Aromatoleum aromaticum EbN1: one gene and its partner. Each later gene encodes a partner of the first gene's protein in a complex. Links are inferred from orthologs where the notes say so. Each region holds a gene or a part of one and is shown on either strand. Other genes may lie near its edges. The genes, in order: EBN1_RS16395 and lolA.

The links.
Region 2: the proteins of EBN1_RS16395 (region 1) and lolA are in contact, whole or in part, in a cryo-EM structure (PDB 7ARM), measured with the Escherichia coli proteins. The link is inferred for Aromatoleum aromaticum EbN1 from one-to-one orthologs.

The regions. Positions count from the first base shown.
Region 1 is NC_006513.1:3,449,317-3,464,508, forward strand. What follows is about bases 5,900-8,768. They hold EBN1_RS16395 (lipoprotein-releasing ABC transporter permease subunit), read left to right. Parts: upstream 5,900-6,641; coding sequence 6,642-7,895; downstream 7,896-8,768. Other genes in these bases: EBN1_RS16390 (hypothetical protein), read right to left, coding at 5,900-6,382; lolD (lipoprotein-releasing ABC transporter ATP-binding protein LolD), read left to right, coding at 7,888-8,574; EBN1_RS16405 (DUF2062 domain-containing protein), read right to left, coding at 8,587-8,768. Outside these bases: EBN1_RS16365 (TPM domain-containing protein), read right to left, coding at 1-187; EBN1_RS16370 (LemA family protein), read right to left, coding at 230-847; EBN1_RS16380 (OmpW/AlkL family protein), read right to left, coding at 2,509-3,186; single-stranded-DNA-specific exonuclease RecJ, read right to left, coding at 3,606-5,297; more of EBN1_RS16390, read right to left, coding at 5,294-5,899; more of EBN1_RS16405, read right to left, coding at 8,769-9,132; EBN1_RS16410 (DNA internalization-related competence protein ComEC/Rec2), read left to right, coding at 9,236-11,584; EBN1_RS16415 (alpha/beta fold hydrolase), read left to right, coding at 11,731-12,645; EBN1_RS16420 (DUF599 domain-containing protein), read left to right, coding at 12,670-13,359; peptide-methionine (R)-S-oxide reductase MsrB, read right to left, coding at 13,381-13,821; EBN1_RS16430 (DUF2863 family protein), read right to left, coding at 13,861-15,030; posphoenolpyruvate synthetase regulatory kinase/phosphorylase PpsR, read right to left, coding at 15,069-15,192. UniProt on the Escherichia coli protein: Part of an ATP-dependent transport system LolCDE responsible for the release of lipoproteins targeted to the outer membrane from the inner membrane.
Region 2 is NC_006513.1:4,157,303-4,172,624, reverse strand. What follows is about bases 11,675-14,673. They hold lolA (outer membrane lipoprotein periplasmic chaperone LolA), read left to right. Parts: upstream 11,675-12,848; coding sequence 12,849-13,499; downstream 13,500-14,673. Other genes in these bases: EBN1_RS19790 (replication-associated recombination protein A), read left to right, coding at 13,512-14,673; EBN1_RS19800 (DNA translocase FtsK), read left to right, coding at 11,675-12,852. Also shown: EBN1_RS19860 (LpxL/LpxP family acyltransferase), read right to left, coding at 1-479; EBN1_RS19855 (3-hydroxyacyl-ACP dehydratase FabZ family protein), read right to left, coding at 476-778; EBN1_RS19850 (AMP-binding protein), read right to left, coding at 775-2,121; EBN1_RS19845 (COG4648 family protein), read right to left, coding at 2,118-2,810; EBN1_RS19840 (phosphopantetheine-binding protein), read right to left, coding at 2,807-3,103; ppa (inorganic diphosphatase), read left to right, coding at 3,452-3,979; EBN1_RS19830 (GNAT family N-acetyltransferase), read right to left, coding at 4,033-5,178; EBN1_RS19825 (NAD+ synthase), read left to right, coding at 5,430-7,046; EBN1_RS19820 (P-II family nitrogen regulator), read left to right, coding at 7,099-7,437; EBN1_RS19815 (Smr/MutS family protein), read right to left, coding at 7,466-8,422; trxB (thioredoxin-disulfide reductase), read right to left, coding at 8,569-9,522; EBN1_RS19805 (Crp/Fnr family transcriptional regulator), read left to right, coding at 9,775-10,446; more of EBN1_RS19800, read left to right, coding at 10,549-11,674; more of EBN1_RS19790, read left to right, coding at 14,674-14,852; EBN1_RS19785 (hypothetical protein), read right to left, coding at 14,869-15,132. UniProt on the Escherichia coli protein: Participates in the translocation of lipoproteins from the inner membrane to the outer membrane.

The DNA of each region.
Region 1 (15,192 bases):
GGTCGATGACGCGCGCAGTGAGGGCGGGAACCGGCTGGAGATCCTGGGCGAGCGATGCGGTCGGGCCCAGCAGTGCGAGCGCGACGAGTGCAACGAATGCGATCGAAGCGCTCGTCAGCCAGCGGCGGGCAGCGGTCCAGACGGCCTGCAGACCGGCGAAAAGGGCGGGACAGGGGTGGCAGTTCATCAGATCAGGTCGGAGCGATGATCGCGCCGGGCGAGCCGTGACTCAGCGCGCCCCCGAAGTGCCGAAATCGACGCTCGGCGGACGCGAGATCTCCTGTTCGTTCGCGACGGTGAAACCGGCTTTCGGCTCGTAGCTGAAGATCATCGCGGTCAGGTTCGTCGGAAAGCTGCGCGCGAGCACGTTATATTCCTGCACCGTCTTGATGTAGCTGTTACGCGCGACGGTGATGCGGTTCTCGGTCCCTTCCAGCTGCACTCGCAAGTCCTGGAAAGCCTGGTTCGCCCGCAGGTTCGGATAGTTTTCGGCAACTGCCAGCAGTCGCGACAGGGCGCCGCCGAGCTGGCTCTGCGCCTGCTGGAAGCGTTCCATCGCCTGGGGATCATCGAGCATCTCGGGCGTGACCTGGATCGCCGTCGCGCGCGAGCGCGCTTCGATTACACGGGTGAGCGTTTCCTGTTCGAAATTCGCCTCGCCCTTGACAGTGTTCACGAGATTCGGGATGAGATCGGCGCGGCGCTGGTACTGGTTCAGCACCTCCGCCCAGGCTGCCTTGCTTTGCTCGTCGAGGCGCTGGAAATCGTTGTAGCCGCAGCCGCCAAGGCCGAGCAGCGCGCACGCGGCGACGACCACGGAGAAGCGTCGGAAAAGTCTCTCGAACATGCGGTGCGTCCCTCCATCGATTTTTGCGCGCGGGCAGCGCCCCGGTCGGGTCGGGTTGCAAACCTTCCCGTCGCTCGGCCATGCGCCATCATAAAGCCGCTCGCAGCATAGGTGTCCGGAATATTTGCGCTGCCTTCAGCCCTGTGCGGCTCGGGGCGACACAAGCGCGGCGGGCTGCCCCTGTCGATCCGCGAGGCGGGCGCGCCGACGCCGCGATTGCGGCAGCAGCGCCCGGAGAGGTCGAAAGGTCTCAGACGCCCTGTTTCAGGCTCGCCGCGATGAAGTCGTCGAGGTCGCCGTCGAGCACGGCCTGGGTGTTGCCGACCTCAAAGTTCGTGCGCAGATCCTTGATGCGCGACTGGTCGAGCACGTAGGAGCGGATCTGGTGGCCCCAGCCGATGTCGCTCTTCGAGTCTTCGAGCTTTTGCTGCTCGCTCTGGCGCTTGCGCAGTTCCAGTTCGTACAGCCGCGCTTTCAGCATCGACATCGCCTCGGCCTTGTTCTTGTGCTGCGAGCGGTCGTTCTGGCACTGCACGACGACGCCGGTCGGCTCGTGCGTGATGCGCACCGCGGAGTCGGTCTTGTTGATGTGCTGGCCGCCCGCGCCGGAAGCGCGATAGGTGTCGATGCGCAGGTCGGCCGGGTTGATGTCGATCTGGATCGAATCATCGACTTCCGGATACACGAACACCGACGAGAAGCTGGTGTGGCGCCGCGCGTTCGAGTCGAACGGGCTCTTGCGCACGAGACGGTGGATGCCGGTTTCGGTGCGCAGGAAGCCGTACGCGTAGTCGCCGCTGACCTTGATCGTCGCGCCCTTGATGCCGGCGACTTCGCCTTCGGATTCTTCCATCAACTCGACGTTGAAGCCCTTGCGCTCGCAGTAGCGCAGGTACATGCGTTCGAGCATGCCGGCCCAGTCCTGCGCCTCGGTGCCGCCGGCCCCGGCCTGGATTTCGATGAAGCAGGGGTTCGGGTCCATCGGATTGGAGAACATCCGGCGGAATTCGAGCGCATGCACTTTCGCCTGAAGCTCCCCGATGTCGGCTTCGACCGCGGCGAGTGTGTCTTCGTCGTCTTCGGCTTCGGCGAGATCGAAGAGGTCCTTCAGGTCGGAAGACAGGCTTTCGATATCGCGCAGGTTGTGCACCACGTCTTCGAGTTGGCGCTTCTCCTTGCCGAGTTCCTGCGCCTTCTCGGCGTTGTTCCAGACGGCCGGGTCTTCGAGAGCGCGGGTTACTTCTTCGAGTTTCGACGATTTCTCGTCGTAGTCAAAGATACCTCCGGAGTTCGCGACCGCGGGCACGCAGGTCGTCGAGTTGCTGGGCGATGGCGTTGAGGCGTTCGGCTTCCATACGGCACTCCGGAAAATCGGGAAAGCCGGAGAGTATACCCGGGCGGTGCTGTTACGCGGGACAGAATCTCGGACATCCGGGCAGGGATCGCCGCGGCGCTTCGAGCCGCGCGTCGGCTACAGTTGCGGCTGATGGGAAAACCACGGCCGATCACGGCTACGACCGGCCCACCCGATGAGGGAAAGAGAACGGAAGGGCTGATGGTGTTCGCGGTCTGACCGGATCCCGGATTTCGCGCTGCACAAATGAAAACGGCGACCGCTGGGCGGCCGCCGTGGTTTCACGAGTGAACTGCGATACCGGCGATCAGAAGCGGTAGCCGACGCCGACCATGTACACCCACGGGTCGATATCGATGTCGACCTTGACCTTGCCGAGCGCCGGATGACGCGCAGTCGCCTCGCCGTCGATGCCGATGCGCCACACGGCAGCGTTGAGAATAACCTTGTCGGTCAGCATGTAGTCGAGACCCGCCTGGAGTGCGAGGCCCCACGAGCTTTCGCGGTCGAGGTGGGAGAATCCTTGTGCCTTGCGTGCGCTGGTCAGCTCTTCATTGAAGAACGTCGTGTAGTTGATGCCGGCGCCGACGTAAGGCTGCCACTTCGACGAGGAGTCCATCGGGAAATATTGCAGCGAGAGCGTCGGCGGGAGTTGCTCGATCGTCGAGAGCCTGCCGTCGAGACCACCTCCGATTCCTTTCAGGCCGACTACGTGCTTGAAGGGGGTCGCGGCGAGGAGTTCGATGCCGACATGATCGCGGATCATGTACGACAGCGTCACACCGAGTTGCGTGTTGTTGTCGACTGTGACTTTGGCTCCCGGGATTTTGCCCGTCGCCGTGGTGGAGACACTCGAATCGTCGACTGTCGGATCGACCATGATGGCCCCGGCCCGCACGACGATGTCGCCTTGTTTGTATGCCTGGGCGAGCGGGCTTGCCAGAGTCAGGGCCAGCATCGAGGAAAAGAGAACGGAACGTTTCACGGCTTGCTCCTTTTGTATGAAATCTTTACTGCCGTGGATTGTAACCATTTCTTAATAATGGTTATATGCGCTGCACAAAAATATTTCTTTTGGGTAGATAGATAAAATTGATCGCGACCACCGTTCCTGCCGGAGAGAACTCCGTCCGCCAAGGGGTTAGCGAGCTCAAGGTACCTGAGGGCTCGAAAAGAGCCGCGCTGGGGAAACGGAGCTTGCTTTCCCACCTTTGACTCGGTTCACGTCACGACGTGGATGCCGAGCAATACCGTCCAGCGGAGGAATCCCAGGCATGCTGCATTGCAGCATCCGTGGTGTCGCCTGGAGATTTTATTGGAGCGATGCAGCACGCGCTGCGACCGTCCGGAGCCACTGCCATGCGGGATTTTCGCAGCGGACGCTGCGCTCGGCAGCGGGACGGGCTATACAGTGTCGAAGTGTTCGAGCATCAACTGCAGGTTGGTGACGCCGTTGTATTCGTTCGGCGCGAGCCGGTAGGCAGCATGGATGCTCGCTCCCGCGCTCTCGGCGAAGTTGAAGCGGATCGCGTCGAAGCGCACGCCGTTCTTCGATAACTGCAGCTTCAGGTGCTTGTCCTTGAGCAGACGCTGGTTGTCGACGCGGAAATGGTCCTCGAACACCGGCGCCGCGAAGCCCTGTCCCCAGATGTCCTGTTCGATCAGTCGCGCTGAATCGAGCGTCATGTAACCGCTTTCGAGCACGCCGTCGGTTTCCAGCGTGCGCGTCAGGTCGGCGGTGCCGACGAGTGATTGGACGATCTCCTCGAACGCCCCCCCGAAGCGCCGGTAATCCGTTTCGCGGATCGTCAGGCCCGCCGCCATCGCGTGGCCGCCGAAGCGCAGGATCAGGTCGGGATGCCGCTTGGCGACGAGATCGAGCGCGTCGCGCAGGTGCACGTTGGCAATCGAGCGCCCCGATCCCTTCAGTTCGCCGTCCGCGCCGCGCGCGAATGCGACGACAGGCCGGTGCAGTTTCTCCTTGATGCGTCCGGCGACGATGCCGATGACGCCCTGGTGCCAGTCCGGCTCGAACAGGCTCACGGACGCCGTTTGTCCCGGGTCGAAGCCAGCGAGGCGCATCAGCGCGTCTTCCTGCATGCCCTGTTCGATGCTGCGCCGCTCGCGGTTCAACTTGTCGAGATCCTGGGCGATGTTCAGCGCGCGGCCCATGTCGTCGCTGATCAGGCATTCAATGCCCAGGCTCATGTCCGAGAGCCGACCGGCGGCGTTCAGCCGCGGGCCGAGCGCGAAACCGAGGTCGAAAGTGTTCGCGCGTTCGAACTCGCGTCCGGCCGCGGCGAACAGCGCGCGGACGCCGGGCTGCATGCGCCCGGCTCGCATGCGGGCGAGCCCCTGGGCGACGAGGATGCGGTTGTTGTGGTCGAGCTTCACGACGTCGGCAACAGTGCCGAGCGCGACGAGGTCGAGCAGCTCGCCGAGGTTCGGTTCCTGCCGCCCGGAGAACGCGCCGCGGCTGCGCAGTTCGGCGCGCAGCGCGAGCATCGTGTAGAACATCACGCCGACGCCGGCGAGCGCCTTGCTCGGGAAGTCGCAGCCCGGCTGATTCGGATTGACGATGACGTCCGCATCGGGGAGCGCGTCGCCGGGCAGGTGATGGTCGGTGATGAGCGTCGCCATGCCGTAGCTGCGCGCCGCGGCGATCCCTTCGACACTGGCGATGCCGTTGTCGACGGTGATCAGCAGGTCGGGCTCCATCCGCGCAGCCAGTTCGACGATCGCCGGCGTGAGGCCGTAGCCGTATTCGAAGCGGTTCGGCACGAGATAGCCGACGTCGGCGCCGAAAGCGCGCAAGGCCCGAACTCCGACGGCGCAGGCAGTGGCGCCGTCGCAGTCGTAGTCGGCGACGATCACCATCCGCGCGCCGGCCTCGATCGCGTCGGCGAGCAGTTGCGCGGCTTCATCGGTGCCGCGCAGCGCCCCCGGCGGCAGCAGCCCCTTGAGGCCGTAGTCGAGCTCCTCGCGCCGCGAGATGCCGCGCGCCGCATAAATGCGCGCGAGCAGCGGATGGGTGCCGCCGTCGATCAGGCGCTGGACGACGCGGGGCGGAACGGTGCGGGACTGGATGCGTGTCATCGGCGGGCGGGGGCAGGGTCGGCGACGGGTTTGGCGGGGAGAGACGGAGCCGGCGGGGTGAGCGATTCGAGAAGGGCGTCGAAAGCGAGCGGTTTGCGCCAGAATTTCCAGCGCTCGTCGGCGCGCACCACGAGTTCGAACGTGCCGCGGTCGCCGGGGGCGGTGAGAGTCAGTTTCTGCACGCGGCCATCGCCGAGCGCCCCGGCGAGCGGTGCGAGCCAGTCGCGTTCGAGCGTGGCGAGGTTGCTGCGCCAGGCGTCGAGATCGAGCTGTCGTGCCGCGTGGACGAGCGTGTCGAGGACGACAATCGTGTCTTCGCGCAACGCCGTCGCGAGATCCGGCGCCGAGACTTCGGCTCCGGTGGCGCGCACCATGCCGCGGGCGAGCGGTTCGGCTGCCTGCACTGCGGGCAGCGTCCCAGCCGGGGCCGGTGCCAGCGCTCCAGCACCCCAGAACCACAGGCTGTTCGCAGGACGCCGTCCGGCGGCTTCGCGTGCCTGGTTGAGCGGATGGTTGTGCAGCAGCACCTGCACTTCGTTCATCGTGCGCTGCCACAGGCGGGCGTCGTCGCCTTCGGGCAGGAACTGGCGGATCGGCCGTCCGATGACGTCATGCAGCGGAAAAAGCCTGGCGCGAGTCGGCGCGGCCAAGCGGAGGTACCAGCGCGTTGGCGTGCACGCTTCGAAGCGGCCGAGATCGCCGAAATTATCGTTGAGGGCGGCGATCAGCGCGCAGACGTCGTCGTCGCCGAGTTCATCGGCCGGGAAGTCGTTGAGCAGCAGGTGTTCGCGCGCGAAGGACAGGTTCACGGGGTCGGCGCACAGCCAGGCGCCGCCCGGATCGGGCGCGAGTGGGGCCGATTCGCCGAGGCGGCGCAGCGCGGCCAGCGGCAGCGGGCCGTCGGACGAGCCGGTGCCCAGACCGAACAGGCGCGCAAGCTGGAGGTCGAGCGGCTCGAAGTCCCGGTGTTCGCGCCGTCCGCGGCCGAGGAGGCGTGCGAGTGCGGGAAGTTCGATGCCCGCTGCGGGGGCGACGAGCGAAGCGCCGGGCCAGATCAGGCCGGGAATGACGAGGTGAATCTGCATGTAGCGACCACAACAAGAAGCGGATCGAGTCTAGCACAGCGCCTGACTGGTCCGGCGGCACCAGACGATCGGGCCAGCGCGGGAGTCGACGCCGCTCCCGGTGCGGGCCAGGCCGCAGCGTTCGTGCTCGCGTCGGCAAGGGCAGGACGCGTGAAAACGAGCCGGTTCGTCGCGATTTTTCGCGATCCTGCCGGCTGTTCATCGCGCTGCGCCTGTCCTTGCGGCAGAATGGCGCCTTTTCGCCGCTGCCCCCCACCCGATGCGTTACGAAATCCTGGTCGGTTTGCGTTACACCCGGTCGCGCAAGCGGGCGCAGGGGCGCAACCGCTTCATCTCCTTCATCTCGCTGGTGTCGATGCTCGGCACTGCGCTGGGCATCGCCGCGCTGATCGTCGTGTTGTCGGTGATGAACGGCTTCCAGGAAGAGTTGCGCACGCGCATCCTCGGCGTCGCTTCGCACGTGCAGGTCTCCGGTTTCGACGGCGAGCTCGATGCGTGGCAACAGGTTGCCGACCAGGCTGCGCGCCATCCGGATGTGGTCGCCACGGCGCCGTACATCCAGGAACAGGGCATGCTGTCGTTCGACCAGGCGGTGCGCGGCACGCTGGTGCGCGGCGTGCTGCCAGGGGCCGAGGACGGCGTCGCCGATTTCGTGCGCTTCATGCGCTCGGGCAGCTTCGACGCGCTGCAGCCCGGACGCTTCGGCATCGTGCTCGGGCGCGACCTCGCGTTCGCGCTGCAGGCGCAGGTCGGCGACAAGGTGACGCTGATCGCCCCGCAAGGACTGGTGACGCCGGCGGCAGTGCTGCCGCGGGTCAAGCAGTTCGAGGTCGTCGGGATCTTCGAAGCGGGGATGTTCGAGTACGACTCCGGCCTCGCGCTGATCCACCTGCGCGACGCCCAGGCGCTGTACCGCATGGACGAGCGCGTCAGCGGGGTGCGGCTGAAGCTCGACGACCTGTTCGCCGCGCCGCGCGTCGCGCGCGAGCTGCCGGGCCTGATCGAAGGCGCTGTGGCGGTCAGCGACTGGACGCGCAGCCACGCGAATTTCTTCCGCGCGGTGGCGCTGGAGAAAACGATGATGACGATCATCCTGTTCCTGATCGTCGCCGTCGCGGCGTTCAACATCGTGTCGACGCTGGTGATGGCGGTGCAGGAGAAGTATGCCGACATCGCGATCCTGCGCACGCTGGGCGCGAGTCCCGCGTCGATCATGGCGATTTTCGTGCTGCAGGGCGCGATCATCGGCCTCGTCGGCCTCGCCGCGGGGGTCGCCGGCGGCTTGTTGCTGGCGCACAACCTCGACGTCGTGATTCCCGCCCTTGAACAGATCACGGGCGCGACGTTGTGGAACAAGGAGATCTACTACATCAGCGAGCTGCCGTCGAAAGTGCTGCCGGCCGACGTGATCACGATCGTGTCGCTGTCCTTCGTGCTGACCCTGGTGGCGACGCTGTATCCGAGCTGGCGCGCGTCACGCGTGAACCCGGCCGAGGCCCTGCGCTATGAGTGAAGCGACGAACGAGCCGGTGCTGGCCTGCGAAGGCCTGTCGAAGACTTTCCGCGAAGGGGCTGACGCGCTGCAGGTGCTCGACGGCGTGACGCTCGCAGTCGCACGCGGCGAACGCATCGCGATCGTCGGTGCGTCGGGCTCGGGCAAGAGCACCTTGCTGCATCTGCTCGGCGGGCTGGACGTGCCGAGCGCCGGCGCGGTGCGCCTGCACGGACGCGATTTTTCGCGCATGTCGGATGCCGAGCGCGGTCGGGTGCGCAACGAGGCGCTTGGGTTCGTGTATCAGTTTCACCACCTGCTGCCGGAATTCTCGGCGCTCGAGAACGTCGCGATGCCGCTCTACATCCGGCGCATGGAGCGCGAGGCGGCGAACGAACGGGCGGTGGCGATGCTCAAGGAAGTCGGCCTCGGGCACCGGCTCGACCATGCACCCGGCGAGTTGTCCGGAGGCGAGCGCCAGCGCGCGGCGATCGCGCGGGCGCTGGTGACTCAGCCGGCATGCGTGCTCGCGGACGAGCCGACCGGCAACCTCGACCGGCGCACCGCCCAGAGCGTGTTCGACCTGATGCTGAGCCTCAACGAGCGGCTCGCGACGAGCTTCATCATCGTCACCCACGACGAACAACTCGCCGGGCGGGCGCAGCGCACGCTGCGGCTTGACGACGGCCGGCTGGCGTGACTCGCAGGATGTTCAGCCGCCGTTGCGATGGGTGCGGCGAGCGTGCCAGGTGCGGATCAGCCAGATTCGCCACGCTGCCTTGACGGTGAGGTAGCCGAGCAGCGACAGCGTCGCCGCGAGCAGGATCAGGCCCAGCCCCAGAGGCTTGCCCAGGCCCGCCATCCAGTCCACGAGCGCGCCACCCCACGCGATCAGCGTCATCTCGCCCAGTTCAGGAGGCGGCGCGAACTCCTGCCCGTTGATGCCCATGGCCCAGCTGCCGATCTCGTAGGCGAGAAAATACAGCGGGACGATCGTCACCGGGTTCGAATACAGCGTCGTGATTATCGCCAGCGGCAGGTTGACGCGGAATGCCACGCAGCAGATCGCCGCCGCGCCCGCCTGCAGCGGTCCGGGAATGAGGCCGCAGAACAATCCGACCGCGAAGCCGCCGGCTGCCGAATGTCGATTCAGGTGCCACAGGCGCGGGTGCAGCAGCGTGCTCGCGAACGGCCGCAGCCAACGGTTGGAGCGAATCGTTTCGTGCTTCGGCAGAAAACGCTTGAGGATCTTGCGCATGGTCATCCGGTTCGGAGCGGGGATTCTAATGGTTCGCCCGGCAAGTCCCAAACGCCGCAGCGAGCTTGTCAGCGCTTCCGGCGCACAGGCATGATGCCGAAATATGCGAACGTCAATAATCGCCTTCGCCCTGGGTGTCTGGCTCTGCCAGGGTCTTCCGGAACTGCCCGGCACCGGCTGGCTGCTCGCGCTTCTCGCTGCGAGCGGGGCTGTCGCGGCGGCATCGTGGCGCGCCGAAGCTCGCACGCGGCTCGCCGGCCTGTGCCTGCTGGCGCTCGCCGCAGGCTTCGTCTGGTCGGCGGGGCGGGCACAATGGCGTCTCGCCGACGAGCTGCCGATGGCTTGGGAAGGACGCGAGGTGGTCGTGACCGGCGTCATCGACGAGCTGCCGCGAACCCTGGATCGTGGCGTGCGCTTCGTGCTGCGTGTCGAATCGGCGTCCGCCCCGGTGCCGCAGCGGATGCTGGTGTCGTGGTACGCGCCACGCGCCCGGGCCGGCGGCGACGAGGATGCGGGCGACGAGGGACAGGTCCCGCCGCTGCGACCGGGCGAGCGCTGGAAGCTGACGCTGCGTCTGAAGCGCCCGCACGGCCTTGCCAATCCCGGCGGCTTCGATTACGAAGCATGGTTGCTGGAGCGCGGCCTGCGGGCAACGGGTCATGTACGGGCGAAAGGGGAAAACATCCTGCTCGACCCGCTGGTGGCCGATCCAATGGTCCTTGTCCACCGCCTGCGCGATTCGGTGCGCGCCCGTTTTATCGCGACGCTCCCCGCTGCCGAATACGCCGGCGTTCTCGTCGCGCTGGCCGTCGGCGACCAGAACGCGATCCCGCAGGAACAGTGGACGGTATTCCGCAAGACGGCCGTGGCCCACCTCGTCAGCATCTCCGGATTGCACGTGTCGATGGTCGCGCTGGCGATCGGCGGCATTGCCGGATGGGGGTGGCGGCGCATCCCGGCGCTGACGCTGCGGTTCCCGGCAAGGAAGGCGGCGGCGCTCGCCGGGCTCGCCGCGGCGGCTGCCTATTCGCTGCTCGCGGGCCTCGGCATTCCGACGCAGCGCTCGCTGATCATGCTCTCGGTGCTGGCGCTGGCGCTGTTGCTCGGGCGCGAGTCGGCAGGCAGCCGCGTCATCGCCCTCGCGTTGTTCACGGTGCTGGTGGTCGACCCGTGGGCGGTGCTGTCGGCGGGATTCTGGCTGTCGTTCGGCGCAGTCGCGGCGATCATGTACGTCGTCGGCGGGCGCGCCGGCAGCATGCCGGGCTGGCGTGTCGCGGTGACGACGCAGCTCGCAATCACGCTGGCGACCGTTCCGGCGCTGCTCGTGCTGTTCAATGCGTTCTCGCTGCTGTCGCCGTTTGCCAATGCGTTCGCGATTCCGCTGGTGAGTTTCCTGATCACCCCGCTCGCGCTGGCAGCGATCGTGCTGCCGTTCCCGCCGCTGCTGGAACTGGCGCACTGGCTGACCGGGCTGATGATGGTCGCCCTCCAATGGCTCGCGGACATGCCATTCGCGATGTGGCAGCAGGCCGGGCCGCCGCCGCTGATCGCCCTTGCGGGGATCGCCGGCGTGCTGTGGCTGCTGCTGCCGCGAGGCACTCCTGCGCGCCATGTCGGGGTGCTGGCGATGCTGCCGATGCTCGCATGGTCGCCACCGCGCCCGGCGCCGGGCGAGTTTCGCCTGACAGTGCTAGACGTCGGCAATGGCATGGCGGTGCACCTGCAGACAGCCCGTCACGACCTGATGTACGACACCGGGCCGGCCTACGGGCCGGACGTGGACGCGGGGGAGCGGGTGCTGTTGCCCTATCTGGGAGCGGTCGGGGTGCGGCGGCTCGATCGCCTCGTCATTTCGCACGACGACCTCGACCACACGGGTGGCGCCGCGTCGCTCGGGGAGGGCGTGAAAATCGTGGACATCCGGGCGGACCTGCCTCCCGGGCATCGGCTCCACGCCGGCCGCGTTGCGCCTGTTTCCTGTGTCGCCGGTGAGCGCTGGCGCTGGGATGGTGTCGATTTCGAAGTGCTGCATCCGGTCGCAGGCGAGGATGCGCGGCGCGACAACGACAAGTCGTGCGTGCTCCGGATCGCCGCGCCCGGCGGATCGGCGCTGCTCGCGGGCGACATCGAGACCTCCGCCGAGCGCAGCCTGCTGGCGCGGTCGGCCCACGCCTTGGCAAGCGATGTCGTCGTCGTGCCACACCATGGCAGCCGTTCGTCATCGAGTGCGGCGTTCATCGCGGCCGTCGATGCACAAGCCGCGATCTTCACGGTCGGTTATCTCAATCCGTTCCGCCATCCGCATCCTGCGGTGTGGGCCAGATGGTCGGCTTCCGGGGCGCGCAACTGGCGCACCGACAGCCAGGGCGCGATCCGCGTCGACGTGCGCGACGGCGGCGTGAGCGTCGAGGCGCAACGCCTGATCGCATCACGCTACTGGCACGGGCGGTAAGCTTCGTGACTCCACGCTTCACGTGAAGTGAGCAGCTTCCGCGCAGGCCTGGCGGTGGCTGAGCGAGTTCGCAGCGTGGTTCGTGGTCACCGGCATACGCATCCGGGCTGCTAAACTCCGGCTTCCTAATCCAACGGCCTGAATCGATGAGCCTGCTCGACACCCTGCGCCGCCTGTTTCGACCCGCGCCGCTGCCGACCCGCCCGTATCGCGGACTGCGCGAGAAGTCCGTGCAGTGCATCGGCCCCCACGGCCTGCATCGCATGGCCTATACCGAATGGGGCGACCCGGCGAACCGCAAGGTGCTTGTCTGCGCGCACGGCTTGACGCGCAACGGCCGGGACTTCGACTTCCTCGCGCAGGCGGTCGCCGACGACTACCGCGTCGTCTGCCCGGACGTCGTCGGCCGCGGGCGCAGCGACTGGCTCGGCGTCAAGACCGATTATGGCTTTCCTCTTTACGTCGCCGACATGATCACGCTGCTCGCGCGGGTCGATGCCGATACCGTGCACTGGGTCGGCACGTCGATGGGCGGCATCATCGGCATGCTGATCGCCAGCCAGCCACACACGCCGATCTCGCGCCTGGTGCTCAACGACGTCGGCCCGGTGATCACCGCGGTGTCACTGCAACGGATCGGCGAATACGTCGGCAATGCCCCCAAATTCCCCAGCATGGCTGCCGCCGAAGCCTGGATACGCGAGATCAGTGCACCGTTCGGCCCGCTGACCGACGCGCAGTGGCGACACCTCACGGAATATTCGGTCAGGCCGGTCGAAGGCGGTTTCGCCATGGTTTATGACCCCGGGATCGGGGATGTCTTCCGCCATACGCCGATCACCGTCGATGTCGATCTGTGGGATGTGTACAAGGCGATCCGCTGCCCGACACTGGTGATTCGCGGCGCGGAATCGGATCTGCTGGAAGCGGAGACCGTTGCGCGGATGGCGCAGTCCGGGCCGCGCGCGCAGAGCGCGGAGTTCCCGGGCGTCGGTCACGCGCCGGTGTTGATGGACGCGTCGCAAATTCGCATCGTGAGCGACTTCCTGCGCGCCTCCTGAGCAACGGACGCAATGAAGGAATTCATGACGGCAATCTCGGCACCCGATTGGGCGGGACTGTGCTGGTTCCTCGTCGCGTGGGTGGGCTATGGCTGGTTTTCGGAACGCAGCCGCTGGGCCCGAGACGGCCTGATGGGAGTCACCCACCGTTACCGGCTGGAGTGGGCGCGCCAGCTCGTGCAGCGCGAGATGCGCATGACCGACGCGGCGCTGGTCGGTAACCTGATGCAGAGCGTGTCGTTCTATGCGAGCACGACGATCTACATCATCGCCGGCCTGCTCGCAGTGCTCGGCGCACTCGACCAGGTGATCCGCTTTGCCGCCGACCTGCCGTTCGCACGGGAAACCTCGCGCGCAGTATCGGAAGTGAAGCTGCTGCTGCTATTGACGGTGTTCGTCGTCGCGTATTTCAAGTTCACGTGGTCGCTGCGCCAGTTCAACCTGCTGTCGATCCTGATCGGCGCGAGCCCGTACATTGGCCGCGGCGAAAATGCCGAGGCGACGGTGAACCGGCTCGCGACTGTGAACTGGCTGGCCGGCGACGAGTTCAACCGCGGCATCCGCGCCTATTATTTCGGCATCGCCGCAGTCACCTGGTTCATCCAGCCGTGGCTGTTCATTGCGGTCACGACGATCGTCGTCATCGTGCTCTATCGTCGCGACTTCTCGTCGCCGCTTCTCGCGTCGCTGGTGCAGGCTCGCGCCGGCCAATGAGCGGCTGCACGGCGACAGCTGCTAGCCGGTCGATTGCGGTCCTCGCGGCTGGCCGTCATTCGCGGACGCTTCCGGTTCGAGCCGGATCGATGCCGAATTGATGCAGTAGCGCAAGCCCGTCGGCTGCGGGCCGTCCTCGAACACGTGCCCGAGGTGGGCGCCGCATTCGTGGCACAGCACTTCGGTGCGCTGCATGAAGTGGCTGCGGTCCTCTGCGGTCTCGACGTTTTCGGGCGCCGCAGCGGTCCAGAAACTCGGCCAGCCGCAGCCGGCGTCGAACTTGTGTTCCGAACTGAACAGCGGCGCGCCGCAGCCTATGCAGTGGTACTCGCCTTTGTCCCAGCAATCCCAGTATTCCCCGGTGAAGGCGCGCTCGGTGCCTTTTTCCCGCGTGACCTGGAATTGCGCGGGAGTGAGCTGCGCGCGCCATTCGGCTTCGGGCTTGTCGACTTTGCGGCTCATGTACGACTCCTCATGTCGGGCCCGACTGCCGGCGCTGCTTCAGTGCAGGTGGCGGGGTGCGGCCTCGCCGTGTTCTTCGGGCATTTCGGCGTGCACGATCTCCCCTTCAGGGGAAGGGTAGAGCGGCGCGCCGCAGTCATCGCAGTATTCGAGCGGGAAACGGTGGTCGAGGTTCACGATTTCGGTGACGCCGCAGTCGCGCAGCACCGCTTCGATCTGTGCCGGACTGTCGGCGTTGTCGTCCTCGGCCCCGAGCAGCGGCCAGACGACGCCGTGCACCACCTCGTCCTTGCCGCGCAACGTCAGGCCGACGCGGTATTCCTCGAGCTCGCGCTCGTGGAACGGCGCGATCACTGCGCGCAGGTTGCCGGCCGGCGCTTCCATCTCGGCGCCGAGGAAAGCCACCGAGGCGCGGATCGCGTACGGCCGGCTGTCCTTGTCGGCCTGCCGGCTGGCGGCGAAATAGGCGTCGGGCAACACGACTTCCATCGCGCAACCCGGCAGCAGGGGCATCAGGCACGCGCCTCCCTGCTTGCGCCACTGGCTGAGGGACTGGTCGCGCGATCCGCCCGCCTGTTGCCAGCCGAACAGCGCTTCGCCTTTCGGCACCGCGATCGCGGCAAGCAGATAGCGGGTGTCCGACAGGAACTGCGCCGTCTCGGGCATCCCTTCGGTCTCGATATGCAGGTCGCGGCCGGAAAGCGCCGCCTGCCCCAGCTTCGCGGCGAATTCGGCAGTGGGGCTGTAGCCCTGCGGTAACTGGTCGGGGCTGAAGAGAAAATCGGCCAGCGCGAGCTTGACGCGATCGGCGAGGACGTGGGCCTGCAGATGCACCCGCAGGTTCGCGAGCACCGCGGGCGAAACGGTCGTCGCCGGGATGCGGTAGCGCGACCACGCAAGCACCGGCGCGGCGATCAGCAGGACGTCGTGCTCGGCCGAGACGCCTGGTGCGCTTTCGGCGCGCGATTCGATGAAGTCGGCCAGTTCGTCGTAGCCGGGCGAGTCGGCGCTGTACAGGTGGTCGAGCGCGGCGTTCAGGGTCTCCTCTTCGCTGTCGGCGAGCAGGCGGTCGATGGCCGCGCACAAGTGGCGGTCCCAGTAATGGTCTTCGGCACGGCTGCCGGATTCGGCCAGGCCCGTTGCGAGCCAGATCAGCTGTTCGGCTTCGCGGCCCAAACCACCGCGGCGCTTTTGACGTGTTCGTTTCATGAAAATTCCTGTTTGGGTGTCGATCGCCGTTATCGGAGTCAGTACACCGGGCGGTTCAGCCGCACGGCCTGCAGAATGGTAGCTGATATCTCTTCGATGGACTTGCTGGTGGAATCGAGCCACTGGATGTTTTCGCGGCGCATCAGCTTTTGTGCCGCGTCG
Region 2 (15,322 bases), 700 kb from region 1 along the record:
TGCTGGCGCCCGACCGCGCGGATCACCTCGAAGCTCCCGAGGTGGGCGCCGATCAGGAACACGCCATTGCCGTCGGCGACGATGTCGCGGATCAGTTCGCCGCCATGCATGCGGATGTCGAACAGGTCGAAGCGTTCGTTGAGGAGATAGATGCGGTCGTGGATCGTCGTGGCGAAGGCGAGGAAATGCCGGAACAATTCGGCCGGCCGCGGTGTGCGTTCGAGCACGCGCGCTAGGTACGCGTGCGACGCACGCCGCGCGGTGGGAGCGAACAGTAGGAAATAGCCGGCGATGAGCCGCAGCACGAGCCGTCCGGCGCGACGTCCGAGACGCAGCGAAATCCATGTCATCAGCCGCAACATCGGCTGGTTGCTGCGCTCGGGGCGGCGCGTCCAGGCGGTGTCGGCGGCGGGCGCTCGCGCGTCCGCCGAACCCTCCAGGTCGTCGGGCTGCGCAGCTGCGGTTCGGGTGCGAGTCACGACGCTGCCACTCTCAATGTGCCGGATACGACCGTTGCGTCGCCGGCGAGGATCTCGAAGTGCCACGCACCCCCCAGCTCGCGCACATGGCGAATCAGCAGCGAGGTGCCGGGACTAACCGGCTGCAGGAACTTTGCCGCGGCGATCTGGCAGGGCGGTACCCGCCGGCCCAGGGCGATGCCGAGCGCGCCGGTCGCCCAGCCGAGCAGCACGACGCCGGGCAGGATCGGTTGGCCGGGGAAATGCCCGGCAAACGCCGGATGGTCCGGCGCGACGACGATCGCGGTTTCGAACTTCATGCCGGATCGCTGCGCAAGCGGCGGCACAGCTCGTCGAGCGCCGCGCGCGGCAGCTTGCCGGTCGCGTTGCGCGGGAGCCGGTCGGCGAACAGCAGCGGGCGTGGCAGGAACAGCGGGTCGATGCGCTCGCGCAACGCGTGCAGCAGCGCGCCCCGATCGAGCCCGGGTGCGACGACGATCGCCCACAAGCGCGTCGCCCCATCGATCTGCTCGTCGTCCGGCATCACGAAGCTGCCGTCCACTACGCCCGGAATCGCGTTCAGCTGGTGGTTCAGGTAGCTCAGCGAACTGCGTTTGCCGGCGATGTTGACGAGATCGACCGAACGTCCGTGCAGCAGGAAACGGTCGGCGGCGGTCGGTTCGAGGATGTCGCCGAGCGCGGTGCGCTGCTCGACGTGTCCGCCGTACGCCCACGCCTGGCCGTCCTCGACGCTCAGGCGGACGTCGCGAAAAAGCTGCCATTCCGCTGTCAGCGCGGTGCGCCGCGTCGCAGTCTGGCCGGTTTCGGTGCAGCCGTAGATTTCCAGCAGCGGGCCGCGCAGGCGCGCTTCGGTTTCGGCGGCGAGGTTGCCCGACAGCGGGGCGGTCGCCGAGACGACGAGATCGGTGACCGGCAGCGCCACATCGGCGGCGAGCAGCGTGCGCAGGTGAAACGGCGTCGAGACGAGCACGCGCGGGCGTGGCACGGTGTCGAGCGCGGCGGCGATATCGGCCGGGTAGAACGGACGTCCGGCCCAGAAGCCGCCGCCCCCCTGCAGTGCGAGCAGTACCGTCGACTCGAAACCGTACATGTGCTGCGGCGGCACCGTGCCGACGATCGCATGGGGCGCGGCGGGGGACAGTCCGAGGCGCTCGGCTTCGGCCGCGGCGTTGCGCACCAGCGCGCCCCAGGTCTTGCGGTGCGGCACCGGCATGCCGGTCGAGCCGGAAGTGAACACGCAGGCGACGAGCTGGTCGGCGGCGACGGCGGGCACCGGGCCGGCATGGTCTGGGCCGGCGAGTTCGGGGTATTGGAACTGCGGCAGGTCGATGTCGCACGCGCCGTCGGCGAGGCAGAACGCATCGGGCGCAAACGCCGCGAGCTGGCGTACGGTTTCAGGGGTGTGCGTGGACGGCAGCAGGCTGACCTTGCCGGCGAGCAGGCTCGCGGCGAGGCCCACGGTGAAGCGGTAGCGGTCGGCGCAGATATTGAGCACGTGGCCCCCCGGCGGTAGCAACGCGGCGAGCCGGTGCACGTCGCCGAGGAAGCGCGCGACGCTGATGCGTTCGCCGTGGCGCCACGCAAGGGCGGCGTCCAGGCACGCATGGCCCAGCAGCGGCAGGGGCGGCGCAACGTCGCTCATCGGTGGCCCCGACGCGTCGCCGGCGTTCTGCGCGATGCTGCGAGTGCGGGGTTTGCCGGGGGTTGCCAGTAGGCGCGCACCGCATCGAGGATGCCGCTGCGCTCTTCGGGCGGCAGGACTCGCAGGCGCACCACGTATTCGCCAGCGAACATCAGCGCGACGAGCGGAAAAGTCAGCAGGTTCGCGAAAGCGGACCACACGTCGAGCGGACCGAACGCGAACAGCGCGATCGACACCATCGTCATCAGGCCGAAGAACAGCGCCCAGGCGAGCGTCACGCCGCGCGTGTAGCGGGCAAGCACGGGGCCGGGTGCGCCGTGGATGAGCGCCGCGACGCGCGTGCACATCGGCTCGCGCCCGCCGATCAGCGAGCGGCCGAACGCGATGCCGAGCAGGGCGTTGGTGCCGACATGCTGGATGAAATACATCCAGCCGACGTTGCGCGCGAGCGTCGGCCACAGCAGCGCGAGCCCGAGCGCCGCGAAAGCCAGCAGCGCGAGCAGCACCGTGCGCAACGGCGAGTGCCAGGCGAATGTTGCGGCGACAAACGCAAACGGCGCGATGCCGAGCAGCGCTCCCCACGAGGACGTCTCGACCAGCGCGGTGGTGTAATGGGCCGCCACCGCCCAGGCGACGACGACGCAGACCAGTGCGACGCGATGCGTGCCGCGCGCGAAATCGAGCTTCATTGCGTGCGGTGGCTGGCGATGTATCCGGTCAGGCTGCGCAGCGAACGGAAGATCCTGATGTTGTCGTCGTCATCGGCGCGCAGCTGGAAGCCGTAGCGTTTCGACACCACGAGGGCCACTTCGAGGATGTCGATCGAATCGAGCCCGAGGCCTTCGCCGAACAGGGAGTCGTCGGGAGGGATCGAAGCCGGCGCCTGCTCGAGGTTGAGCGCTTCGACAATGATCCCGGCGACCTCGAGCCGGAGCGCGTCGAGGTTGTCCGGAGCGGGCAGGGCAGGAGCGATTTCTGTCATGAGTGGCGCGATGATTGGGTGGGCGATCGGGAAAGCAAACCGCGGGATTCTATCGAAAACTGCCGCTCGCCGCTCAGCCGCACCTGGCGTTGAGGAACGAGGTCGGAAAGCTGAGGCCGTCCTCCGAAGAGGCCAGCCGGGCGTGATGCTATCACCTCAGGTCTGCTGTGGCCCGTGGTGTTCGTCACGTGACGATGTTGCGGCGACGCCGGTCCGGCCCGCTTCGAACACCGCGCCGAGGGTCGGTCGCGCGAAACCGGGAGCGCGGTCCGATGGGCGTTGCGAGCAGCGACGGGCGACGCGTTTCCCCTTATAATCCGCGCCACATTTTCCATGGGAGAGGGAATTATGGGTTTCGAGCTCGTGAAGGCCGGCAAGGACGTGCCGAACGACATCAACGTCATCATCGAGATTTCGGCGCAGGGCGAGCCGATCAAGTTCGAAGTGGATAAGGACAGCGGTGCGGTGTTCGTCGATCGCTTCATGGGCACGTCGATGCGCTACCCGATCAACTACGGCTACGTGCCGCACACCGTCGCCGGCGACGGCGATCCGGTCGACGTGCTGGTGGTGACCCCGTTTCCGCTGATGCCGGGCGTGGTGATCCGCTGCCGTCCGGTCGGCGTGCTGAAGATGGAAGACGACGGCGGGCAGGACGCGAAAGTCGTCGCTGTGCCGGTGTCGAAGCTCACGCCGCTGTACGACAAGGTCCAGACCACTGACGACCTGCCCGAGCTGCTGATGAAGCAGACAGTGCATTTCTTCCAGCATTACAAGGATCTCGAGCCGGGCAAGTGGGTCAAGGTGCTCGGCTGGGGCACCGTGGAAGATGCGAAGCAGGAAATCCTCAACGGCCTGAAGAACGCCGCAAAATAAATACACTGCAAGCTGTCTTGTCCGAAAACGGCCCGCCGAGCGCGGGCTGTTTTTCATTCCGGCGCTGTCCTTCGCGAGGCACGAAACGGCGAGCGCTCGGTAAGTTCGTCGAGGTAGAAGTCGATGCCCGCCGTTTCCTGCGCGAGAAAGCGGTCCACTGCGTCGCGCCAGCGCGGTTCGCGAATCCAGTGCGCGGAGCGCGTGACGACCGGCTGCAGCCCGCGCGCGAGCTTGTGCTCGCCCTGTGCGCCGCCCTCGAAGCGGCTCAGGCGGTGGCCGATGCAGTAGTCGATCGCGCGGTAATAGCACAACTCGAAATGCAGGAACGGCAGATGTTCGGTCGCGCCCCAGTAGCGGCCGTAAAGCGCTTCGCCGTCGCACAGGAAAAAGGCGCTTGCGACCGGCTTGCCCTCGCGTTCGGCGAGCAGCAGGCGCACGCTGTGCGGCGCGCGCGACGCCAGCTGCGTGAAAAACGGCGCGCCGAGATAGGGCGTCGAGCGGTGCAGCGCGTAAGTCGCCGCGTAACAGCGATGGAAGAACGCCCAGTCGGCGGCGTTCGCCGTCGTGCCGTCGAGCCAGCGGAACGTCAGCGAATGGGCGGCGGCGTGGCGCCTGTCCTGGCGGATTTTCTTGCGCTTTTCGTGATTCAGGCTGCCGAGAAAGTCGTTGAAATCCCGGTAACCCGCGTTGAACCAGTGGAACTGCACGCCTTGGCGGATCAGCAGGCCGGCTTCGCGCATCCATCCAGCCTCGGTTTCGGTGGGGAAAAGCACGTGCAGCGACGACAAACCGCTTTCCTCGGCCGACGCCAGCGTTGCCTGCAACAGCGCTTTGCGGCTTGTGGTGTCGCGGCCGAGCAGGCGCATCCCGGGCACCGGCGTGAACGGCACTGCCGCAAGCCACTTGGGATAGTAGGCGAGGCCATGGCGCGCATACGCCTCGGCCCACGCCCAGTCGAAGACGTATTCGCCGTACGAGTGGTGCTTCTCGTACAACGGCATCGCCGCGACCAGCTGCGGCCCTTCCCACAGCGTTGCGTGGCGCGGCAGCCAGCCGGTGCCCGCCCCGACGCAGCCCGTCGCCTCGAGGGCGGCGAGGAAGGCGTGCGACACGCAGACCTGTCCGTTGGTGAGCGCATCCCAGGCGGCGGGATCGATGCCGATCACATCATCGAAGCGGCGAAAGCGGTATGTCGGCACGTTGGCAGCCCGGTGGTGATCGAAGCGATCGGTGGGACCGCGGCCGGCGCGATTCGTTTGTCGCGTGCCGCAGCGTCCGCCCAGCTGCCCAATTATTGCGCAACTTCGTATTTTCCTTGCGGGCAGGGGATTTGTAGCGCTTGCTCACGTCTTATCCACAGCTTTCCCCACGCCCCCTGTGGGTGAAAAACGGCCGATCGAGTGGGGCTCGTGGTCCGCCGATTGCAGGCTGAAACGGTATAGTTGCGCCCATGGACAAAACGCTCGCTATCGCTGTCGCCCAGCTCAATTTTACCGTCGGCGACCTCACGGCCAATGCCGACCGGATCATCCGCGCTCTCGACCAGGCTCGCGCGGCTGGCGCCGACCTGTTGCTGACGCCTGAACTGGCGCTATCCGGCTATCCGCCCGAAGACCTGCTGTTGCGCCCGGATTTCTACCGCGCATGCAGCCGCGAAGTGGCACGCATCGCTTTGCACACCGACGGCATCACGCTGGTGCTCGGGCATCCGGAAGAGCGGCGCGACTGGCGCTACAACGCCGCGTCGGTGATTCGCGACGGCGAAGTCCTCGCCACCTATCACAAGCATCTGCTGCCGAACTACGAAGTGTTCGACGAGGAACGCTATTTCGACCGCGGCCTCGACGCGTGCGTGTTCGAACTGAACGGCGTGAAGCTCGGCGTCAATATCTGCGCCGACCTGTGGGAGTCGGGCCCGGCCGAACTGGTGCGTGCCGAAGGCGCGGAACTGCTGCTCGGCCTGAACGCATCGCCGTACCACATGAACAAGCTCGCGCGCCGCTACGAAGTGCTGCGCGGGCGCGTCGCCGACACCGGCCTGCCGGTGGTCTATTGCAACATGGTCGGCGGCCAGGACGAACTGGTGTTCGACGGCGCATCGTTCGCGCTCGACGCGGACGGCCAAGTCAGGTATCAGGCGGCTTCGTTCGAGGAGCGGCTCGACGTGCTGCATTTTCGCGGCGGACGCTGGGAGCCGGGCGAAATCGTTCCCGCACGGCCGATCGAGGAGGAAGTCTACGAAGCGCTCAAGACCGGTGTGCGCGACTACCTCGGCAAGAACGGTTTTCCCGGCGCGATCATCGGCCTGTCCGGCGGCATCGACTCCGCGCTGACGCTGTGCATCGCCGTCGACGCGCTCGGGCCGGAGCGGGTGCGTGCGGTGATGATGCCTTCGCCCTACACGGCGCAGATGAGCCTCGACGATTCGCGCGCACTGGTCGCGAACCTCGGCGTGCGCTACGACGAAATCCCGATCGAGCCGGCGATGAACACGTTCGCCGACCTGCTCGCCCGGCAGTTCGAGGGGCTGCCGGCGGACACCACCGAGGAAAACCTGCAGAGCCGCATCCGCGGCATGATCCTGATGGCGCTGTCGAACAAGACCGGCGCGATCGTGCTGACGACCGGCAACAAGAGCGAGATGGCAACCGGCTACGCGACGCTGTACGGCGACATGGCAGGCGGCTTCGCGGTGCTGAAGGACTTGTACAAGACTTTCGTGTTCCGCCTGTCGCGCTGGCGCAACACGGTCAGTCCGGTAATGCCCGAGAACATCATCACCCGGCCGCCGTCGGCCGAGCTCAAACCGGACCAGACCGACCAGGATTCGCTGCCGCCGTACGACGTGCTCGACGCGATCATCGAGGCCTACATGGAGCGTGACGAGTCGCCGCGCGAGATCATCGCGCGCGGCTTCCCCGAAGCCGACGTGAGGCGCACCGTCGCGATGCTCAAGCGCAACGAATACAAGCGCCGCCAGTCGCCGGTCGGCATCCGGGTGACGAGGCGCGGTTTCGGCAGGGACTGGCGTTATCCGATAACATCGCGCTATCAGGACGAATACTGACTGCGCAGGACCGAGCCGAATCGGCGTCCGCCAGCCCTCGAGGAGAAATTACATGAAGAAAATCGAAGCCGTCATCAAGCCGTTCAAGCTCGACGAGGTCCGTGAAGCGCTGTCCGAAGTCGGCATCGCTGGTCTGACCGTGTCGGAGGTCAAGGGCTTCGGCCGCCAGAAAGGCCACACCGAGTTGTATCGCGGCGCCGAGTACGTCGTTGATTTCCTGCCGAAAATCAAGGTCGAAATCGTCCTCGGCGACGACCTCGTGGACCAGGCGGTCGAAGCGATCATCAAGGCTGCGCGCACCGGCAAGATCGGCGACGGCAAGATCTTCGTCACGGCTGTCGAGCAGGTCGTGCGCATCCGCACCGGCGAAACGGACGAAGCCGCAATCTGATTGCTTCCTTCCGGCTTGCGGGCTGCGTTCACTCCTTCGGCGGATTGCCGGCCCTCAGCAGCACCAGCAGCGCTCCGGAGCCGCCTTTGTTCGGGCCGGCCTGGCAGAACGCGAGGATTTCCTCGCGTTGCGCGAGCCAGCCGCGCGACAGGTGCTTGAGGATCGACAGTTTGCCCGGTGACCCCAGCCCCTTGCCGTGAATCACCCGCACGCAGCGGCGCCCCTGCTGCAGGCTCGCCGCGAGAAAGCGTGCCAGCGCTTCGCGGGCGTCGTCCCGATTGTAGCCGTGCAGGTCCACTTCTCCCTGCAGCACCCAGCGCCCGCGGCGCAAGTCCATCAGCACGCGGCGTGGCAGGCCGGGGCGCAGGAAGATCGCCTCGTCCCCCATTTCCAGCCGGTCTTCGAGGCTCATCGGCGCGTCGAGCGATTCGCGCAACGCAGCCTGCTCGTCTTCGCTGTGCTTCAATGGCTCCGGGCGGGGCGGCGGAGGCTGCAGCTCGACCCGGTCGCGTGATTCGATCTGTCGGGCGCCGCGCACCGCATGACGGAAAAGCTCCGCCGGATCGAGCGCGTCGTGATCGGGCGGCAACAGCAGCGACGCCGGGTCCGTCTCGATGCGATGCCGGTCCTCGTCGCGCATGTGCAGTGGATACGGCGACGGACGGGCGCGACCGAGCTCCGCGTGACCGGTGTCGCGAAGCGGCGTCACGTCGCCGGTCGCCGAGCGAAAGAGCGCTGCGTCCTCGAGTCCATCGAGGGACGCGCGCACGGCGGGAGAGGGGGTGTCAGGTTCGAGCGGTTGCGGACGCGGTACCGGTGCCGGCTTCGGCGTCTCGATTTCCGCTCGTCCGCACCCTTTCGTGATTGGTGCGACATCCCGCACAGCCTCGCGGAACAGCGCCGGATCGTCATCGGCGGACGCGCCGGGGAGAACTCCGGCGGCCGTCGCGTCGCGGGTGTTTTTTGCCGCACCCGGGTGGGGCATCTCCGGCTTCGCAGGCTTTTGGCTGCTCGCGGCCGGTTTCAGCTTGCCGCGCAAGGCGGCAAGTTCTTCGAAGGCATGCGATGTTCGCCCGGTCCGGCTTCCCGGTTTCGGTGCAGCAGGGGGAAGCCGCCGGGTCATCGTCGTGCTCAGCCGGCGAGCGTGTCCAGGTAGCGCTCCGCATCGAGTGCGGCCATGCAGCCCGTGCCTGCGGATGTCACCGCCTGACGGTAGATGTGATCCTGCACGTCGCCCGCGGCGAACACGCCGGCCACGCTGGTCGCCGTGGCGTCGCCTTCGCGGCCGCCCTTGGTGATGATGTAGCCGTTTTCCATCTCGAGCTGGCCTTCGAAAATGTCGGTGTTCGGCTTGTGGCCGATCGCGATGAACACGCCCTGCAGCGCGACGTCGCGGGTCGCACCGGTATTCGCATCCCTGACCCGCATGCCGGTCACGCCGGTGTTGTCACCCAGCACTTCGTCGAGCGTCGAGTTGAGCGCGAGTTCGATCTTTCCGGCGGCGACTTTCTCCATCATCTTGTCGATGAGGATTTTCTCGGCGCGGAACTTCTCGCGGCGATGCACAACCGTGACTTTCTTCGCGATGTTGGCGAGGTACAACGCTTCTTCGACTGCCGTGTTGCCGCCGCCGATCACTGCAACGTCCTGGTTCTTGTAAAAAAAACCGTCGCAGGTCGCGCATGCGGAGACGCCGCGGCCGGAGAATTTCTCTTCGGACGGGAGGCCGAGATATTTCGCCGTCGCGCCGGTCGAGATGATCAGCGCGTCACAAGTGTATTCGCCGGCGTCGCCGACGAGCCGGAACGGTTTCTCGCCGAGCTTCACGGTGTGGATGTGATCGAAGACCATCTCGGTATTGAAGCGTTCGGCGTGCTTCTGGAAGCGGGCCATGAGGTCAGGCCCCATCACGCCATCGGCGTCCGCGGGCCAGTTGTCGACATCGGTCGTGGTCATCAGCTGACCGCCCTGCGCCAGTCCCGTGATCAGGACCGGATCGAGGTTGGCGCGGGCGGCGTACACTGCGGCCGTGTAACCGGCCGGGCCGGAGCCGAGGATGAGCAGGCGGGCGTGCTTGGTTGTCATAGCGTGATCTTCTTTCTGGTTGGCGACAGCGGGATTATAGCCGAGGGGTTTGTCCCGCCGATTCAATGATGTCCATAGTGCGGGACGATCGCGAAAAGCGTTTTTCATCAGTGCAGGTGCCTCATCGACGCCACGCGATGCTGGGGTTCGGTCGGGAAAGTCAATCGCGGATTCCGGTAAAATCAGTGATATTGTGCGTCGCCAGTTTTCCCGTTTTCTGATACGCCCGTTCGAGCACATTCCGGAGTCGCCATGACACAGCCCACCGCGGTTTCCACCACCGCCTTGAAGACCTTCTCGCTGTTTCAGGGCTTGTCCGACGACACCCTGGCCACGGTTTCCCGCTTGGCGATGATGCGCCGCATCCCGCGCGGGCAGAGCGTGGTGCATGCAGGCGAGCGCTGCGATTTTGTCTACCTGGTCCTGACGGGGAGCCTCAAGGTCGTCGTCAGCGACGAAGATGGCCGTGAGGTGATCCTGACGATTCTGGGGCAGGGCGAACTGTTCGGCGAGATGAGCATGTTCGGCGAGCAGCCGCGCTCGGCGACCGTCGTCGCGGTGATGCCTTCCGACCTCGTGATGATCGCGAAGAACGATTTTCGCACGATCCTGCAGGGCAACTTCGAAGTGGCCTGGCGCATCATGGCCAACCTCGCCGACCGCCTGCGCAGTGCCGATCGCAAGATCGAGAGCCTCGCGCTGATGGACGTCTACGGCCGCGTCGCGCGCCTGTTGCTCGAAATGTCGGAGGAAGTGAACGGGGCGGTGGTGGTGGTGCGCAAGATCACGAAGCAGGACATCGCGAAAATGATCGGGGCGTCGCGCGAGATGGTCAGCAGGGTCATGAAGGACCTCGCGGCGCAGGGGCTTATCGAGGAAACCGGCGCCGGCATCGTGCTGCGCGATCGCCTGCAGAGCGTCTGAATCGGGCGGGTCTGTTTCCCTTCGCAACAGCGGCAACGGCCGTTTTGACGGATCGCATATAATTACGCACCGTCGTTTCCCTTCGCCCTCAAGTTTCTCCTCATGTCGTCCCGCCTGTCCTCACGTTCCCAACCTTTGCCGGAAAAGATCTCGCTGCTGTTGCAGGAAGCCCGCTGGCTGATTCTCGGCGTGATGTCGCTGTACGTCGGCCTCGTGCTGCTCGGCTACAGCAAGGCCGATCCGGGCTGGTCGCACGCCGCCGAAGTGTCGCGTATCGCCAACCCGGGCGGGCGCTTTGGCGCGTGGCTCGCGGATCTGCTGTATTACCTGTTCGGCGTGTCCGCGTGGTGGTGGGTGGTTTTTCTCGGCTACGGGCTGGTGTGGGGCTTTCGCCGGCTGAAGCATGACCTGCGCCTCGACAGGCGGTCGTTCTTCATCGTTCTGGTGGGTTTCTTCGTCGTGCTGGTCGCGAGCAGCGCGCTCGAGTCGCTGCGTTTTCACTCGCACGGCGCAAGCATTCCGCTGGCGCCCGGCGGCCTCATCGGCATGGAACTCGGCGCCGCGGTGCAGCGTTATCTCGGCTTTACGGGCGGCACCCTGCTGCTGTTGGCGCTGTTCGCGTCCGGATTGAGTCTTTTCTCCGGGATCTCGTGGCTGTCGCTCGTCGAGCGGATCGGCACTTCGGTCGAACGCGGGTGCAGCACGCTTCGGCAGGCATGGCGTGGCCGAACCGAGCGCAAGGCGGCGCAACCGGTCGCGCAGAAGGGCGACGCGCTTGGCGAGCCGAAGCGGCGCAAAGCCGAAGCGGCACCGTCCCGGTCCGTGCGCATCGAGCCGGCGCGGATCGAGCCTGCGATGGTCGACACGCCGAAACCGGAGCGCGTCGAGAAGGGCCGGCAGCAGCCGCTCTTCGTCGATCTGCCGGCCGGATCGATGCCGCCGCTCGCGCTGCTGGATCAACCGTCTGCCGACGTCGAGCCGCCGTCAGCCGAATTGCTGGAATCGACATCGCGGTTGATCGAAGCGAAACTTGCGGATTTCGGCGTCGAGGTGAAAGTGCTGGCGGCCTATCCCGGGCCGGTCGTGACGCGCTACGAAATCGAGCCGGCGACCGGCGTCAAGGGCAGCCAGGTGGTCAATCTGGCGAAAGATCTTTCGCGCGCGCTGTCGCTGGTGTCGATCCGCGTCGTCGAGACGGTGCCCGGCAAGTCGTGCATGGCGCTGGAGCTGCCGAACCCGAAACGGCAGATGGTGCGCCTGTCCGAAATCCTGGGCTCGAAGGCGTATCAGGACATGCATTCGACACTGACGGTCGCGCTCGGCAAGGATATCGGCGGGCAGCCGGTCGTCGCAGACCTCGCGAAGATGCCGCATCTGCTCGTCGCCGGCACGACCGGCTCGGGCAAGTCGGTCGGCATCAACGCGATGATCCTGTCGCTGCTGTACAAGGCCGAGCCCGAGAAGGTACGGCTGATCATGGTCGACCCGAAGATGCTGGAATTGTCGATCTACGAGGGCATCCCGCACCTGCTGGCGCCGGTCGTCACCGACATGAAGCACGCGGCGAACGCGCTGAACTGGTGCGTCGTCGAGATGGACAAGCGCTACAAGCTGATGGCGGCAGTCGGTGTGCGCAACCTCGCCGGCTTCAACAAGGCCGTCACCGACGCAGCGAAAGCCGAGAAACCGCTGACGAACCCCTTCGCGATCAACCCGGACAACCCGGAGCCGCTCGAGACGCTGCCGCACATCGTCGTCGTCGTCGACGAGCTCGCCGACATGATGATGGTCGTCGGCAAGAAGGTCGAGGAGCTGATCGCGCGGCTTGCACAGAAGGCGCGCGCGGCGGGCATCCACCTGATTCTCGCGACGCAGCGCCCGTCGGTGGACGTCATCACCGGCCTGATCAAGGCGAACGTGCCGACGCGCATCGCGTTCCAGGTGTCGAGCAAGATCGACTCGCGCACGATCCTCGACCAGATGGGCGCGGAAGCCTTGCTCGGTATGGGCGACATGCTTTACCTCGCGCCCGGCACCGGCCTGCCGGTGCGGGTGCACGGCGCGTTCGTCGCCGACGACGAGGTGCACAAGGTCGTCGACCATCTCAAGCACAGCGGTCCGCCGGATTATGTCGAAGGGATTCTTTCGGCCGCCGAGGAGGAGGCTGACGGCGCGCTCGGCGGCGGAGACAGCGGCGATGGCGAGGCCGATCCGCTCTATGACCAGGCCGTGGAGATTGTCGTCAAGACGCGGCGACCGTCGATTTCGCTCGTGCAGCGACATTTGCGCATTGGCTACAACCGCGCCGCACGATTGATCGAACAGATGGAACGTTCCGGCCTGGTATCGACGATGGGCAGCAACGGCAATCGCGAAGTGATTGCGCCGGTGAAGGAGACCGAATGAGACATCGGGGCATGGGTCCGGCAGCGTTCACGGCCCGCATGCTGCTGTGCGCGGCAGCCGCCTGGATATCATCGGGAGCGGCGGCAGCGGCGAGCGGCGTCGAGCAGCTGCGCGAGTTCGTCGACACCGCGCGCAGCGCGCAGGGCGAATTCGAACAGACCGTGTCGTCCGCGTCGGGGCGCCGGGCGCAGCAGGCGAGCGGCAGCTTCGTGTTCCTGCGGCCCGGCAAATTCCGCTGGAGCTACGACAAGCCGTATCCGCAGCTGCTCGTCAGCGACGGCGAGAAACTGTGGTCGTGGGACCGGGATCTGAACCAGGTCACCGTGAAGCGCCTCGGCGACGCGCTCGGGAGCACGCCGGCCGCGATCCTGGCGGGCAGCGGCACGCTGGACCGCGACTTCGATCTCGCCGAAGCGGGCTCGGGCGACGGGCTCGACTGGGTCCTGGCGACACCGAAGCACGCGGAAAGCAGTTTCCAGTCGATACGCCTGGGCCTCGCGGGGGAGCTGTTGAAGCGCATGGAGTTGCAGGACAACTTCGGCCAGACGACGATGATCGTGTTCACGTCGCTTGAACCGAACGCGCGTCCCGATCCGTCGCTGTTCCGTTTCGTCCCGCCCGCGGGCGCCGACGTCATCGGCGACTGACGCGCGACGCGGATGGCGGACCTTTTCGACGACGTCGAGCCGCCGCGCGTACCGCTCGCGGAGCGGATGCGCCCGACGACGCTCGCCGAGGTCGCCGGCCAGCGCCACCTGCTCGGTCCCGGCAAGCCGCTGCGGCTCGCCTTCGAATCCGGCAAGCTGCATTCGATGATCCTGTGGGGACCTCCGGGTGTCGGCAAGACGACGCTTGCACGCCTGATGGCGCAGGCTTTCGATGCGGAATTCATCGCACTGTCGGCGGTGTTCTCCGGAGTCAAGGACATTCGCGAAGCGGTCGCGCACGCGCAGACTGAAAAGGCGCGCGGACGCCACACGATCCTGTTCGTCGATGAGGTGCATCGCTTCAACAAGGCGCAGCAGGATGCGTTTCTGCCTTACGTCGAGCAAGGCGTCGTGACGCTGATCGGCGCGACGACCGAGAATCCGTCGTTCGAAGTCAATTCGGCGTTGCTGTCGCGCGCGGCAGTCTACGTGCTCGAACCCCTCGACGACGAAGCGCAGGGCGAACTGTTCGAACGCGCCCGTCTGCTGGCGTGTCCGCAACTGGAATTTGCGCCCGCCGCGCGCGAGCGCATGATCGGTTTTGCCGACGGTGACGCACGGCGCCTGATGAACCTCATCGAGCAGGTTCAGGTCGCCGCCGAAACCGCAGGCGTGGTGACGGTGACGCCCGAGTTTGTCGACGAAGCGCTATCGACTCGCCTGCGACGCTTTGACAAGGGAGGCGAAGCGTTCTACGACCAGATATCTGCACTGCACAAATCGGTGCGGGGTTCGAATCCGGATGCCGCTCTTTATTGGCTGTGCCGGATGCTGGACGGGGGGGCGGATGCCCTCTATCTCGGACGGCGCCTGATCCGCATGGCGACCGAGGACATCGGGCTCGCCGATCCGCGCGCACTCGAAATCGCGTTGAACGCCTGTGCGACGTACGAACGGCTGGGGTCTCCCGAAGGTGAACTGGCCCTCGCCGAGGCAACGGTCTTCCTGGCCTGCGCGGCGAAATCCAACGCAGTCTACAAAGCCTATAATGCCGCACGCAAACACGTCGCCCAGGACGTCTCGCGTCCGGTGCCGCTGCATCTGCGCAACGCTCCGACCCGCCTGATGAAGGAACTGGGCCATGGCAAGGCTTATCGCTATGCGCATGACGAACCCGAGGCTTATGCCGCCGGCGAAAACTACCTGCCCGACGGCATGAAGGCGCCCGGATGGTATCGCCCGACGCAGTACGGACTGGAAGCGCGGATCGCGGCAAAGCTCGAGCATCTGCGCGAGCTCGACAACCAAGCGGCTACGCGCGTCCCGAAGGACGCGAGTCGAGACGCGGATTGATGCGGAGGAACAGCTTTCAGTGCGGGAGGGGGTGGTCGGCCATGAAGCGGGCGCGCACATTCCTTGCCCGCTCGGCCCTTTCGAGATCGCCACGTTTGGTGGCTCGCTCGATAAGGTCTTGCATGTAGGTCGTCAACATCAACACCCCTTCCGGGGTTTGCACCATGCCGCATACAACTTGCGCGGCGGCGCCTTCGGGAATGCCCTCGTGTTCTGCAACGAGCGCAACTTCGTCATCGGTCAAATCGCAATAATCAAGGCAGTCTCTAATGGACAACATCGGGATCTCCTCTAGTGTTGCGCACACCGTCTTCCGCGGTGTTGGCTTACTAAGCTTAAGATACAGGGCGCGGAATGCAAGGAAATCCTGTCCATCGCAGCGGCTATAAACGATTGATTCCATTAATGGATTTGTGCATCGCCGCAAGCTCTTCACGAGGCCGACGAAAGGCCGGCGAACAAAGCGGCGC